One region of the Paenibacillus sp. EKM212P genome, then DNA from elsewhere that is predicted to be linked to it. Evidence: riboswitches for the same ligand, from Rfam matches in the RefSeq annotation. Region 1 holds a riboswitch; the other holds the start of a gene.
What was found. A riboswitch is a leader RNA that binds a small molecule or an ion and turns the genes downstream of it on or off. The one in region 1 is predicted to bind cobalamin.
Positions count from the first base shown of each region.

Region 2: it holds a riboswitch for cobalamin, as region 1 does, so the genes downstream of both, G9G54_RS04365 (ABC transporter substrate-binding protein) here and cobJ (precorrin-3B C(17)-methyltransferase) in region 1, are expected to answer to the same signal.

Region 1 covers NZ_JAAMNR010000003.1:284,340-292,283, forward strand. Annotated here, with positions in the region: gene G9G54_RS10500 (precorrin-8X methylmutase) at 1-585, opposite strand, end outside; gene cobK (precorrin-6A reductase) at 965-1,744, opposite strand; gene G9G54_RS10510 (sirohydrochlorin chelatase) at 1,741-2,808, opposite strand; gene cobJ (precorrin-3B C(17)-methyltransferase) at 2,903-4,699, opposite strand; cobalamin riboswitch at 5,011-5,196, opposite strand; gene G9G54_RS10520 (LOG family protein) at 5,254-5,808, opposite strand; gene G9G54_RS10525 (uroporphyrinogen-III synthase) at 6,137-6,988, opposite strand; gene G9G54_RS10530 (GerAB/ArcD/ProY family transporter) at 7,090-7,944, opposite strand, start outside.
Region 2 covers NZ_JAAMNR010000001.1:921,930-929,873, reverse strand. Annotated here, with positions in the region: gene G9G54_RS04385 (lipoate--protein ligase) at 1-514, opposite strand, end outside; gene cobD (threonine-phosphate decarboxylase CobD) at 674-1,777, shown strand; gene cbiB (adenosylcobinamide-phosphate synthase CbiB) at 1,767-2,738, shown strand; gene G9G54_RS04370 (histidine phosphatase family protein) at 2,783-3,541, shown strand; cobalamin riboswitch at 3,664-3,857, shown strand; gene G9G54_RS04365 (ABC transporter substrate-binding protein) at 4,066-5,073, shown strand; gene G9G54_RS04360 (FecCD family ABC transporter permease) at 5,070-6,116, shown strand; gene G9G54_RS04355 (ABC transporter ATP-binding protein) at 6,113-6,946, shown strand; gene cobT (nicotinate-nucleotide--dimethylbenzimidazole phosphoribosyltransferase) at 6,990-7,944, shown strand, end outside.

The DNA.
Region 1 (7,944 bases):
CTTGCGTCCAATATTCGTAATGAACGGAATATCCAGCTTGCGCAGCTCATCCTTGGATTCTGCTGCCGATACGAAACCGACGGGCATGCCAATCACCAGTCCGGGTTTAGCCGCTCCTTCTTTTACCAGACGGATCAACTCCAGCAACGCTGTCGGCGCATTACCAATGGCATAAATGCCACCTTCGCCCGCCTGAATCGCTTTGCGCATCGAAATAATGGCGCGTGTCGTATTCAGCCTTTTCGCTTCTTCCATGACGTCAGGGTCAGATATGTACACATGCACATCCCCGCCAAATTGACGGATACGATCCTTGCTCAGCCCCGCTTGAATCATCTGCACATCCGCCACTACCTGCTGTCCTGCACGAATAGCTGCAACCCCGGCTTCAATCGCCTTTGGATGAAACACCATGCTGCGGCCTAGCTCAAAATCAGCAGATGCATGAATGACACGCTGTACAACGGGATATTGCTCTGCTGTAAAAGGATGCTCTCCCAGTTCTTCTGTGATCATCTCGAAGCTTTTGCCTTCAATCTCCTGCGGCTGTACCGTTAGCGGTTTGAAATCTGTTTTAAAATCCATCGTATCGACCACTCCCTTATGGAAAATTAGAAAATTAAATTAGCTTAGAACATTAAAGTTACCTATTGTTCCACTACGCAGTCGGATGGTGCTTCCCATCGCCACCGCCCCCTGATTCCTTGAATAAAACCTATGATCAGCGTAGAAATCCGGGGACAAAAGCGACCGCTACGCTTGTACAGCACCATTCCGACTACTCCGTTTTATGTTCATTTTTCAAGTTCGTCTTATATAGGGAAAATGACATTCATGTTAAGGAGTTACAAACACCTCTACACAAAAACTGCACATTTTAAGATGACTATATTTTAAATACACGCCAGAAATCGTTCTGAATTCATCGGATTGACTGGACCGACCAACTTCATAGGCTTATGTCTTAAAGCACAGACTCCTCTTTGTCTTTACACAGAGCGTCAATCACTCCGTCGAAATGATCAAATACTGTGCCAAATTCCACTTCCGGCCTGGAAATCAAAAGTACGTGAATCCCCAGCTCCAATGCAGATTGAACCTTTTCATCCACTGCTCCCGTGCGTCCGCTTTCCTTGGTGACCATCACGGTCGTGCCATAGTGCTTGTACAATGCTTCGTTCATCTCGCGGGAAAAGGGTCCCTGCATGGCAATAATATTCTTTTGCTCCATGCCCAGTTCGCCGCATTTCTCCATATTGTCTAGGCGCGGCAGCATGCGTGCAACCAGACGAATCTCCGGGTCTCCGAGTAAATGCTTGGTGAACGTGCCGAGCGTCTTACTGCCTGTCGTAAGCATTACAGAGCCTTTGAGTTGCTTCGCTTCTAATGCGGCCTCTTCATAGGAAGACACGATGTGGAGCAATGGATGATTGTCATACACCAGTCCCGCCCGCTCGTAGCGAATATAAGGAACTCCGGATTCGCGAGCGGCTGTCATTGCATTCGCATGTGCTTCTTCTGCAAAAGGATGACTGGCATCAACAACCGCCTGTATTCCCAGCTCCCGAATCATTGCACTCATTTCATCGGCTGTCATTCGGCCTGTACGTACGTCCAGTCCTGATTCGGACAAGCTGGCTGCCGCGCTTTCGGTTACAACCGAGGTCAATGCGTTGAATCCATTGTCACGGATTTGCAGCGCCAATTCCCGAGCATCGCTCGTTCCACATAGCATGAATATCATGAGCCCTTCACCTGCCCGCTTCCATTCACTACAGATGGCGTATGTGAATGCTCGTGATGGTGATCATGGTCATCATGGCTGTGAGCATGGACATGCTCATGAGTGTGATCGTGGCTGTGTGTATGGTGATCATGATGATCGTGCTCATGTGCATGATGATGGTGATGATGCTCATGATCGTGATGGTGGTCATGGTCATGGTCATGGTCGTGGTGATGATGGTGGTGCTCCTGCGCCTCCAGACGGAACTGGCAGTTATCACAATTGGCCGTAACCTTGCCGAACAAGCCTTCCTTAGCTCGCTCCAGCACCAGTTCAATCAATTGAGGATGGAAACCAAAATATCCTCCCATTTCCACTTGTAATGTAGGGTGAGCCTCGGCAAATTCCTGGGTCATTTCTCCGATGCGCTTAATCAGCACACCCGTGAACAGAAAATAGGGAAGCACGATAATCTTTTTGGCCCCCAGTCGTACACAACGCTCCAATCCATCGGGAAAAGAAGGCTGCGTCACACCGATAAAGCTGCTCTCTACCCACGTATAAGAAAGCTGTTCCCATAGCATACGGGTGATTTTGAAAAAGTCACTGTTCGCATCTGGATCGCTACTTCCGCGTCCTAACACAAGTACCGCCGTTTCTTCGTCGGATACCTCGGCAAATGCCTCTACAGCGCTATTCATTCCCGCTGGAATTGCAACCGGACGGGCCTCTTTCAAGCGGCTTTGCAGAATGCTGACGATTTTCTCGTGAACACCAATCGGGCGTCCGTATACAAATTCCACCTGCGGATATTTTGCTTTTGCCCGATCAATAGCCATCGGAATATCAATTTTGGCATGTACCGCTGCGAACAAGATAATCGGAATGAGAACGACACGCGTCGCCCCTTTCTCCACACATGTTTGCATCCCATCAGCAATGCTGGGACGTGCCAACTCCAAGAAACAGGTTTCCACGCACATATCCGGTACCCGGTCTGCCACTGCCTGTGCAAATTCCAGCAGTTCTTGGTTCCCCTCCGGGTCCCGACTTCCATGTCCAACCAACAATATTGCATCCACTGCTGTTTTTTCCTCCTCTTTAATAGGGATAGCGCCTGCATGACGCCCTATTTTATATATATGCTTGTATCCAGTTCATCAGGCCTTCAGTCCATTAATCACCACAAACCGCATTCACTTCTACCGTTGCTGGTGCATCTTCATGCCGGAAACCCGCAACGACACCTACACGTTTAAAAAATTTATGAAAACGCTCATTCGGATGCCCTTTTTCCTTATATTCAGCGATGACGTTCTCCACGATGTCAGTAATTTGATCACCCGGAATCCCTTCCGCTACGGGCTGAGCGGCATGAGCATTGCGACCGAATTTTTTGCCACCAAGGAAGAGGTCGTATCCTCCCTTGCGATAGACGATTCCGATATCCTCCAGCACCGCTCCATAGCAGGCCATACCGCATCCGTTCAAAGCAATGCTCGTTTCCTTGGGTGCCTGTAATCCGCCAAGTACAACCTGTAAATGCTCAGCCACAGGCACAGCGTCATCCTTCTCCATATTGCAGAAGTCGCACGCCTTCACCTTAAACACATCGCCAATCGGCATGACAATGAATCGTTCATCCCGCAGCCGTCCGACCAGTTCCTCGGGGTCTGCACACGGCACGCGCAGCACGATCTGATGATCTGGCGAGTATTCCAGCTCGCCGTCATCACCCGCTACCTCCGCGAGCAGCGCCATCTGGCGAGCGGTGAACTTCTTGTTTCCCACACCCGGGGAAACGCCCACCTCAAATAGCGCAGGCTTGCCAAAGCCGCCTGTCGCCATCCCGGACGCGGCCCCCGCTCCGGCCACCGCTGACGTTCTGGCGGTGCTCTCGGCGGTAGGCGCTTGCCCGCTCCAGCGAGCGTTGGCTTCGCCAGGCAGCTTGCCGCCGACAGCGAGGCGGCTTAGTGCCTCTGCCGCCAGCGATGCCGGGGCTGCGCCGGTTTGCACAGCAGTCGTTGCCTGTACGGCAGCCATCGCTTGCGGGCGTGCCTGCGTCGCAACCGCAGCGCCGCTCGCGGAGGGTCCAGCGGGCGTAGTCTGGGCTGCGCCTGCCTGCGGTGTATCCTCTTGTGCTCCCAGCGACCACGGCTCCGCTTCCGTGCGGAGACGCTGATGTGGCTTGAGCGCCTGCTCGGTCGCATCCAGCGTGTATTTGCGCTGATATCCGCGCGGAGTCACGATCAAGCCGTCATACACCGTCGTCGAGGAATTGCCGATGATTACGGTCGTCAGCATCCCAATGTCATGGTTCAGCATATCTTCCAGCGTCGTTACAATAACTTGCTGACGTTCACGATAAGCGCTCTTCACTAGCCCAACCGGAGTTTGCGGATCGCGGTAACGCAGCAAAATGGACTGCGTCTCCACAATCTGGCGGGTACGCCGACCACTGCGCGGATTATATAATGCAATCACAAAATCGGCCGAAGCCGCTGCTTCTACGCGCTTCACAATCGTTTCCCATGGGGTCAGATGATCACTCAGACTGATCGTGCACGCATCATGCATAACTGGCGCCCCCAACAGTGAAGCACAGGACTGAATAGCCGAAATCCCCGGTACGACTTCTACCTCAACTCCGTCCTCGCGTCGCCAGCCTTTTTGCATCAGCACCTCATACACCAGCCCTGCCATACCATAGACTCCTGCATCTCCACTGGAAATGACAGCTACCTTCTTGCCCATCTCTGCTTGGCGAACCGCCTCCTGCGCACGGCTCACTTCCTCTGTCATTCCTGTGCGTACAATCTCCTGTCCGTTCAACAACGGACGGATCAAATCAACGTAGGTATTGTAGCCGATAATGACCTCACTTTCGGCCAGCGCATCCAGCGCCCGTTTTGTGATATGTTCCATATCTCCTGGACCAAATCCAATCACCAGCAATTTTCCTAATGGGCTCATCGTGCTCCTCCTATTCATCCTTTTCAGGGCAGCTATGCTATCTATTTCAATGATTTATGCACATCGTGTAACTCGAAAAAACCCCATCCTGCCCGGATGGGGTTTCTATGTACGCATCTCTCATCAGACGAATAAACAGCGTAAGAAGACACTATTTGTCTTCCTCCAGCCTGCCGTTGTTTTCCATCTGACTGTTTACGCTTCAAACGCTGCTGCACGTTCATATCCACGCAAACCTCTAGCCAACATGGAAAAAGCAACGTGTGCCTGATTTCCTGATTTCGTACACCCATCCTCTCCGCGAAGGTTAACGGTGCATACAGATCAAGGTAGGTCTCCTGGCTTGGCATCAACAGATTCTTTTGTCTTCCCCGTTTTTCACGAGTGACCATTTAAAAAAATCCTCTTCCTTACAGTGGCGGGACCGCTCGGGATTTGCACCCGATTCCCTGTTACCCTTTGCTCAACCGCAAAGGCACCTTGTCTGTCCGCTATTTGATTATGGGTCTTATCATAACCTTGCCTCAATCAGTTGTGCAAGCACGAAAAACGCTTTATTTCAAGTTCTCTGCTTTATTTTTTAACATATGTAGCAATTCGCCCGGGTCCGCAGAGATACTTAATAACGCTGGATGCTCAGCCCCGGTAAACCCTTCTTGCACGCTATGACGCACCATTTCTACTAACGGGTCAAAATATCCATTCACATTCAGCAGCCCAATCGGCTTGCGATGAATGCCAATTTGCGCCCAGCACAATACCTCGAACAGCTCCTCAAAGGTTCCCAAGCCACCCGGAAGGGCAATAAACGCATCGGCCATCTCGCTCATTGCCGCTTTACGCTCATGCATGCTTGCTACCTCAATGAACTCGGTAACTCCCCGATGAATGATCTCTGCATCAAATAACAGGGTGGGCATAATGCCAGTGACCTGACCGTCACCCGCCAGCATTCCATCCGCCACCTGGCCCATCAGCCCCCTACTGGAACCACCGTAGATCAGACGGATATGATGGCGAGCCATGGCTTCTCCCAGCTTGCCTGCCGCTTCAACATATACCGATGAATGTCCAGGTCTGGACCCGGCAAATACACAAATAGAATTCATTAACGTCTCAGCTCCTGTCCTAAGTCAGCATTTAGCATAATTCGATTCCCAACGCTCATAAGTACAATATATAGACGAACTAAAGCGCTTCGATCTATATATTGCTTATTTAAAAATGCTCTTCGGATTTATGCAAAATGCTCATGTATCATGCATCGAAACTTATTCATTATATTAGATAAACATTTTAGCTATAACAAAATCTTTGTCGATGCATGCCCAACAAAAAAAGATAAAGACCTCGCAGGCCCTTATCTTTATTTTACGCTTTATCCAAAAATATAAGTTCATTTTTTAGCATACTGCATTTATAATTTTCGATCTCATTTCAATGACCATTCACGATCTTCAGACCGCAGCCATGCACCGAATCGTTATGTTCAAAATATTTGCCCAGCTCCACCATCATCGCGCCCATGCGCTCTTCGGTTGGAAACACGACTCGATCAATCCCTTCTTCCACGATGGACTGTGCAGTCACCTTCCCTACGGATACAGCAATCACATCCTCACGGAAAGCTTCCAGTAAATCCTCGATTCGATTTTGCTCTCTCGCATATTGGGCTAAAAATCGAATTTGCGGACCACTCGTGAACGTAACAGCATCAATATTACGATGGATAACATCCTCCAGTAACGCCTGCAATTTTGCTTCCTCAGGTGGGATATGCTTATAAGGAAGTACCTGGCGGGTCACTGCCCCCTGCTCGTCCAGCCACTTTACCAACCGTGGGGCTGGATCGCCATGCAGTTGCAACAATACTTCCTTCCCCTTCAGATCGTATGGGGCGAAAGCTCCTGTCAATCCGATCAAACTTCCGTCCTCGTCTCGTACTGCTGGCGTAAAGCCACGCTTTTTGAGTCCATTGACCGTCTTGTAGCCCCGCGCTGCAATGTTGGAAGATTGCAGCAGCTCCATAATCTGCTCAGCCACGCCCATATCCTCTGCCATATCGAACAGAGCGTCCAGCCCCATACCTGTCGTAAAGATGTACCAGTCCGGAGGGTGCTTCACCCACGATACAACAGCGTTGCGCAGCTCGATATCATCCAAAAAAACGGTGCCCTGGGCCGGGCGCTGTACTGGCTCACCCCCCATCTTCACAACTAGCAGCGCCATTTCTTCTGCTTTACGGGGACCAGCAAGAGCGACTCTCTTACCTGTCATGCGTTGTGCCATTCTGTTGCCTCCCTTGTAGAAGTCGTATTTCTTTCTACCAAGTATACAATCAGAGGGGTAAAAGACAAATAAGAATTACTTTTCCGATGAATACAGTAATCTTATAAGTGACCGTGTCCTGTTCTGCCTCCATGCTGGCTTTCTTTCTGACTACTGCTATCCCGCTCCCCGCTAGATGAATTATCACCGTCGTCTTTTTCTTTAGATTTGGGTCGGAGAAACATCCATAGCAACAAGGGCATAAGTACAAAAAAAATGATCATCACTGCGGTCCACTCCCGGCTGAACTCATAAATTTGCACAATGTTGGAGAACAGCATAAACGAACAGACATAACCTAACAAACCTACGGGCCAAACCATCAGGCTCCCCCAGGCATGGGCAAACATCCGCTTTACCGCCAAACTGATAACGTACAGATCAACCCCAATCTTCGTAAGAAAGGTCGGTACGGTCAGTACTGCCACGAACAAGTCGAACCGATCCAGAAAGTCCGTTAGTTGCAATTGACGCACCAGTTCATACGATGGATAAAACAGCCGTGACAAGATAGGAACACCAATAACCAACTCGGACAGCAGCACCAGGATGATCAGAAAAGCGGTTCCGAGCAAATGCCCAAACCACGCACTACGCCCATTATAGCTCTTCCCAGAAATCACAAAGGGGACTATCATGATATCAGCCATATAACCCAGCATGCGCCAACTCCCCTTGATCACTCCCTCTACTTCTGGATGTAAGTAGGGTCTCAGCATCGAAAAATCCATATTACGCCCAAAAAAAAGCGGCATGGTCAATAGCGTCACAATCAACATCGGCAAAAAAATCTCGGTCATATTCACGATGGTGCTTATTCCGCCTTTAGCCATAAATACCAGAGTCAACAGCACAATAAGAGAAGTGACCACAATCGGAGTCAGTGGCAAAAGCACCACCTCCACCAGATCGGTAAT
Region 2 (7,944 bases), on a different contig from region 1:
ATTTGAATTTTTCGGGATTGGCATGCAGCGATGCAGCCACATTATCCAGATTCAGGTTAAACATCAATGTACCGTGGCTGAACATACGTCCGCGTGTGGCAAACTGAGCGTTTCCTGAAATTTTACGTTCTCCGACCTGTAGATCGTTGCGGCCTGTCATTTCAGCTTCTACTCCCATTTGGCGGAGTGCATCAATCACAGGTTGCGTAAATTTGAGGAAATTATGAAAGGACTCCCCGTTATCCTTAGTAATGAAGCTGAAATTTAAATTACCGAGATCATGATATACAGCCCCACCGCCGGACAGGCGACGAACGACTTGAATATTGTTGTCCCTAACAAACTCGGCGTTGATTTCTTCAATAGTGTTTTGATGCTTGCCTATAATAATAGAAGGCTCATTAATATAAAACAGCAAATAGCTGTCATCCAGCGGTAGATGCTTGAGCGCGTATTCCTCAATAGCAAGATTAATGGCTGGATCGTGTATGCCCTGGTTGTCGATGAACAGCATGTCCATTCCTCCGTATATAAACTGTGTAATTTATGTGTGCCTCCTTCTATTGTAACCCAAGTGAGCCATGTACAAAAGCTCATTTGCATTGACGGGACGCAAAAAGCAGCCTCATAATGGAGCTAAATGATTGGAAACGGGCGGAAAGGATGAGAGGCAATGATAGAGGTTTATGGTCATGGCGGGGACAGGGAAACAGCTGCCGCGACTTTTGGCGGAGCTGCTGCGGATTTTGTAGATTTTAGTGCAAATATTAATCCGCTTGGTCCACCGCCGGAGGTGCTTGAGGCGCTGCAACACTCATTTGACACTGTGATTCGCTATCCAGACCCCGGGCATCGGAATTTTAAAAATATGCTCGCACGGCGACTGCATGTTCCACCGGAGTCGCTAAGTATCGGAAACGGAGCGGCTGAAAGCATGGCGCTCCTACTATTGGGACTAGCTCCTAAGCGTGTGGGTACAGTGGAGCCGTGTTTTTCGGAATATGCCGAGCTGGCTGGCAAATTCGGAGCCGAGGTCAACCGGGTGTATGGGAAGGCCTCGCTTCAATGGAAGGCGGACGTGGAGGACATCCTTCAGCTCATGGAGCAGGTAGATGTTTTGTTCCTCGGACAGCCGAATAATCCAAATGGCGTGCAATATAGTGAGCAGGAGCTGTGCGAGCTGGCAGAGGCGGCTGGCACAACGGGTACCGTGCTGGTGGTGGATGAAGCATTCATTGATTTTATTCCGCTGGAACGGCGAATCTCACTGCTGCCTGTGCTGGATCGCTATCCTCATGTGATTTTAATCCGGTCAATGACCAAATTTTATGCCATTCCTGGCCTACGATTGGGTTATGCGATTGCTCATCCGGACTATATCCGGCGAATGACGGCCAAACAGGTGACCTGGAGTGTGAATGGATTGGCATTGCTGGCTGGGGAGGCGTGTTTGAGAAGTGGGCAAGCATATGAGCGCCAAACACAGGAGCTGATTGCTGCGGAGCGCAACCGCCTATTGACCGCCTTGGCGGAATGGGGCTGCGGTGTCGTTCCCGGTGAAGCCAATTACGTGCTGGCAAGGGCGCCGGGTACGTGGAGCGCATCGGCTATTCAGCAGGCGCTTGGACAACGCGGAATTCTTATACGTAGCTGTGCTATGTATCCGGGACTGACAACGAGCCATTTTCGGATTGCGGTCAAGGATGCAGAAGCCAACGACAGGCTGTTGTCTGTATTGGGTGAAGTGCTGGAGGAGGAGCAGCGGCGTGACAGTTAGCTTGATTATCCTGGCAGCCTACCTTTTGGACAGGCTGATCGGTGATCCGAGGTGGTTGCCGCATCCAGTCATCGGTATGGGACATGCCATTTCGGCATTGGAAAAATTGATTCGCCGCCAGGTCCGAAGTGACCGGGGGCTGAAACGTGCGGGCATACTGCTTCCACTCATTGTGGCGGGAGGCTCCTTTGCGCTCGCCTGGGCGCTGTTGTACTTGCTTGCCTGGATTCATCCGTGGTTGTCTGTCGGCGTAGAAATGGTGCTGATTGCGACCACGATTGCTTCCAAAGGACTAAAGGATGCAGGAATGGCAGTATACCGAGCGTTGCAGGCGGATGATCTGGCAGCGGCACGGCGGGAGCTGGGCATGATTGTCGGGCGGGATACGCAACAGCTTGATGAGCCTGAGATTGTACGCGGTACGGTTGAAACGGTCGCTGAAAATATCGTGGACGCGATTATTTCCCCGCTTTTTTATGCCCTGATCGGGGGAGCACCCTTGGCGCTGGCTTATCGTGCTGTGAATACGCTCGATTCCATGGTTGGCTACAAAAATGAAAAGTATCTGCATTTAGGCTGGGCTTCAGCGCGTCTAGATGATGTGGCTAACTACATTCCAGCACGCCTGACAGCGGCAATGCTTGTCGTAGCGGCGTGGATGTACAAGCGAGATGCTGCAAGAAGCTGGCGCACAGTCAAGCGAGACGCTCGTCTGCACCCAAGCCCGAACAGTGGCTTCCCGGAATCAGCTGTTGCTGGTGCACTGGGGATTCGTCTTGGAGGCTATAATGTGTATCATGGCGTGCGCTCCTTTCGTGCATACATGGGCGATTGGATACGACCGCTAGAGTCGAAAGATATACGGCATACAATCCAGCTGATGTTCGCCGTGTCCAGTATGTTTGTAGGATTGTGTTTGTTAGGAGCCGCAGGTTGTTTTGCCTTGGGATGGGTGCGGTGAGGGTGAGGAGTGACACACTGAATAATGATCGAGCAGGAAGTGACATGATCTTGAAACAGGATATAACAGCAAAAAGGACAGTAGAATACGCACAAAGTCCGAACTCACAGGAGGATAAGGTGCCGTATGATGCTAAAGAAGATCTGCATTGGGACATGGAACTCGTGTTAGTTCGTCACGGCACAACCTTATGGAATAAGGAACGTCGATATCTGGGACACTCCGACTTAGGTTTGCTACCGGGAGCAGAACAGGAATTAAAGCCTTTGCAAGAAGAATTGCAGGGGCAGTCCTTTGCTCGAATCTATTGCAGCGATTTAATGCGATGTCGCCAGACCTTGCAGATCATTGTGCCGGAATCAGAATTGACGTCTGGAGGTTCCCTATCTATTATGTCTCCTATGATGGAACCACGTCTGCGAGAGCTTCATTTTGGCGAGTGGGATGGAAAAACGTATGACATGCTCAAGGATGTGTCGTTGTATCGCGCTTGGATTGATGAGCCACAACGGATAACCCCTCCTGGAGGAGAGTCTTGGACAGATTTTGTGAATCGTTTGCGGAAATTTCTTGACTCTCTGTATGAATGGCGTGTTGCTATGGAAGTTCAACCCATGGATTTGGCTGCTGGGCCGCCCTCTGTTTTGGTCGTTACGCATGGTGGCGTAATTCGTCAGTTAGCTTGCATGCTGATACCGGGCCATGATTTTTGGAGTCTGAATCCGAAGCCGGGAGAAGCATTTAGGATTCAATTGAGGCTGGCAGGACCGCACAATTACATAGCGGAAATGCTCTCTCATTAGGTTAGACACCAGCGGATAAAGAGGCTGTTTGGGTTGTAAGCCGCCTCATTTTAACCTATAATCATCAAGTAAAAGAACGGCTTGACTACCACTACATCAAATATCCAGCAGACGAGGTCGGCGCAGTGTGATGAAACTATGGTTTCCCTTGCCTGCGCTGTTAAAAGGGAAGTCGGTGTAAGTCCGGCGCGGTCCCGCCACTGTAAATGGAAACATGCCCGTTAGTCCTGCTTTATGTGCTACTAAGCATATGAAGGGATTTCAGGACATGCATCTTACCATAAGTCAGGATACCTGCCCGTCCGCCTGTCACCATAATCCTTCGAGGAAAGGATGACGTGTTCGCAGTGACTGTCCGTGCGGAAAGAAGCTGCCGCCTGCGCACGATCTGCGCTAACGTGACCCCTGTGTCCTGATATAAGGATGCGGGGTTTTTTAGATAGGAAAAGAAGGCTGGATTTAGAAGATATCTGATGATGATCAAGTAACGCTCTTAACGATTTTTTTATGAAGGGGTGCAAATCATGGCAGGAAAAAAAATAAAGGTTTGGACAACAGGTCTATTGGTTCTGATTTTGGCAGTTGTGCTGAGTGCATGTGGCGCTAAGGGAAAAAATGCTGAAAATAAAGAGAATCAGACTTCTGCACAGCAGCCAGGAAAGACCGTAACCGCACAAGAGCCTCCGAGCAAAACAGTTTACCCACTCACAGTTAAAGATGCAACAGGACAGGAATTTACATTCAAAAAAGCGCCGGATAAAATCGTTTCCGTCTCCCCGGCAGAAACCGAGGCGCTGTTCGCCATCGGGCTGGATAAGGAAATAGTTGGCGTCTCCGACTACTCTGATTACCCGGAAGCAGCTACGAAAAAGCCTAAAGTAGGCGGTATTATGAAACCGAACGAAGAGGCGATCATTGCTGCTAACCCGGGAGTCGTTTTTGCAGGGATATCGCTTAGTGAACAGGCTACGACCAAGCTGCGCGACATGGGAATTATGATTTTTAAAACGGAACCGAAGACAGTTGAAGATGTCATAGCTAACATCGAATTGTATGGGAAAATCACCGATCATCAGAAAGAAGCGAGAGCGGTGACTGACAAGATGAGAGCAGATGTAGCGGAAGTGAAAGAAGGAGTTAAAAATATCGGTAAAGGGCAGAAGCTGCGGGTATACGTCGAGTTTTCACCAGGCTGGACAGTTGGTAAAGGCGAGTTTATGGACGAGCTGATTACGTTGGCGGGCGGCGAAAATGTAGGTGCCACGCAAAAGGGGTGGTACCAAATTAGTGAAGAAAATATTATTGCTGCGAACCCTGACGTGATTTTGTACAGCAAAAGTGTCAAGGACGACAAAACTGGCCAGACGCTCGGCGAAATCATTAAAGCTCGCAGTGGATGGGATCAAATATCGGCTGTTCGCCACAACCGGGTGTTTGCCGTGGATGATAATTTGATCAGTCGTCCGGGTCCACGCGTAACGGAAGGTCTCAAGGAAGTGGCCAAGGGCGTGTATCCTGAAATTTTCAAATGAACCGTAAACTGATCGGCTTTGGAGGGACAGGTCTTGTCCTGCTGTTGCTGACGCTGCTGCTCTGTCTTGGCATCGGCTCGGCCAAGCTTCCGGTCAGCCAGATCACGGGCATTCTGGTTAACCACCTTCCATGGTTAGGCGATACGTTTACACCGGATTGGAATACATCCTCAGAGCAAATTATTTTGAAGGTCAGATTGCCACGAGTATTACTGGGAATGTTGGTAGGAGCAGCGCTGGCGCTGGCGGGAGCCGGATTTCAGGGTGTGCTGCGTAATCCTTTGGCTGATCCGTATACACTGGGGGTATCCTCGGGGGCTTCGGTAGGAGCGGCAGTACTGATCTATTGGGGCCTTCAATTTTCATTTGTTGGCATATGGACGCTGCCGCTAGTGGCATTTACGACCGGAATGCTGACGCTGTGGATGGTGCTGACGTTGGCACGGGAAGGTGGAAAAATTCCGACACAAAGTCTCATTTTGTCGGGTGTGGTGATGCAATCCTTTCTGGGGGCGGTTGTTTCCTTTCTGACAGCCATGTCGAAGGAGACGGTCAATGAAATATTGTACTGGACGATGGGAAGTCTTAGTCTGCGCGGTTGGTCATATACAGGAATCCTTTTACCTTATGTGGTCATAGGACTGGTATTTCTATGGAATCGGGCACGTGTGCTGAATATATTGGCTTTGGGTGAACGTCAGGCGGCTCACATGGGAGTTCATGTAGATGCGACAAAGCTATCTGTTTTGATCATTTCCACGCTGCTGACAGCTGCCGCTGTCTCGGTATGTGGAGTGATTGGCTTTGTGGGACTTGTTGTACCGCATATCATTCGTCTGGTGACAGGCCCTGATTACCGGATGATTGTTCCATTATCTGCGCTCGGTGGAGCCATTTTTATGGCTTGGGCAGATACGGCGGCTCGCACGTTGTTAGCCCCCACGGAAATTCCTCTGGGCGTGATGACGGCCTTTGTTGGGGCACCGTTCTTTGCATATCTCCTGTATCGGAACAAGAAGCTGCGCAGGGGGGAACTGCTGTGACAGAACAAAGTGAATCACAGAAAGTGCGTGATCGGGCATTAGAGGTAGCGGGTCTGACACGTGCCTATGGAGAGTTCCATGCGTTAAAGAATATAAGCTGGAGCGTCGACGAAGGAACTTGGTGGGGGATTATTGGTCCGAACGGCAGTGGAAAATCGACCTTGCTGCATCTGCTTTCGGGTGTAGATCAGCCAACTTCAGGAAACGTTCATATCTATGGCAAAAAGGTCGGTAGCTACAGCAGAAAAGAGCTTTCCCGACTCATAGCCGTACTCCAACAGGAAGGGCTTCCTCCAGTGGGATACACCGTCAGGGAAGTCGTAGAAATGGGACGTTTTCCTCATCAGGACTGGTTAGGCAGGGAAAAGGGTGTTGATGTGGAGGCGATCACGGATCGCGTGCTGGAGCGATTGGGTCTTACCACGTTGGCGGACAGAGCATTGGACCGCTTGAGTGGGGGACAGCGACAGCGTGTAGCTTTGGCAAAAGTAATGGTGCAGGAGCCACGGATATTGCTGCTGGACGAGCCTACGACCTATCTGGACTTGCGCTATCAGCTTGAATTTATGGAACTGCTGGCAGATTGGCGCCAAGAAACGGGTGTGACGATCATTGCGGTCTTGCATGATCTTAACTTGACAGCCCAATTTTGCGAAGATTTGCTTGTACTCAAGGATGGAATGGTTGAAGGATTGGGAGCTTCATCGAAGTTATTAACCGAGGATCGGATTCGACGAGTATACGGTGTTGAGCCTGTGATGCTTCCGCATCCTGATAGCGGTGTGCCGCAGCTCTTGCTGCGCAGAAGTGCTTCGGATACAGCAGATTAAATAAACGATGAAACACACTTAAAAAGAGCAGGGAGTGGAAGGTATGAACAACAAGCTGCGTCAGCTGATCGATAGCATCGCCCAGCCGGATGGGGTGGCGGCCTCGGCAGCTTCAGCCCATTTGGACCAATTAACAAAGCCACCGGGAAGTCTTGGAAAGTTGGAAAGTGTGGCCATCAAGCTAGCAGGAATTACAGGAGTGGACAAGCCTGAATTTGATCGTAAAACGGTTATGGTCATGGCTGCGGATCACGGGGTGTGTGAAGAGGGAGTCAGTGCCTTTCCGGCTGAGGTTACACAGCAAATGCTGTATAACATGCTGTCAGGTGGCGCGGCAATTAATGTGCTGGCACGTCATGCGGGCGCAGATGTCAAGGTGGTAGATGTTGGCGTGAATGCGGATGTCGCTCACGCGAATCTGGTGGACCGTAAGGTACGTATGGGTACTTCGAATATAGCTAAAGGGCCAGCGATGCTGCGTACGGAAGCGGAACAGGCGGTTTTGGCCGGAGCTGAAGCCGTAGCAGAAGCGGTCAAAGGTGGCACACGGCTATTCGTTACCGGAGAATTGGGCATCGGGAATACGACAGCCAGCGCTGCGGTCGTATGTGCTCTTGCCGGGCTAGAGCCGGAAGTTATCGTAGGCCGGGGAACGGGTGTAGATATGGCTGGGCTTACCCGTAAAATATCGGTTGTCTGCCGCGCATTGGACGTGAACCAGCCAGATGCAAATGATGCGCTCGACGTGCTCACTAAGGTCGGCGGTCTGGAGATTGCCGCCTTGGCAGGAGTCATCCTCGGCGCAGCCGCACATCGCTGTCCAGTTGTGCTGGACGGCTTTATTTCAGGCGCAGCTGCCCTCGCAGCGCGTGCACTTGCGCCTGCAAGCGCTGCGTACATGCTTGCTTCGCACGCTTCGGACGAGCGCGGGCACGCGGCGGTGCTCCGCCAGCTCAAGCTGGAGCCCATGCTTTATTTGGACATGCGGCTCGGGGAGG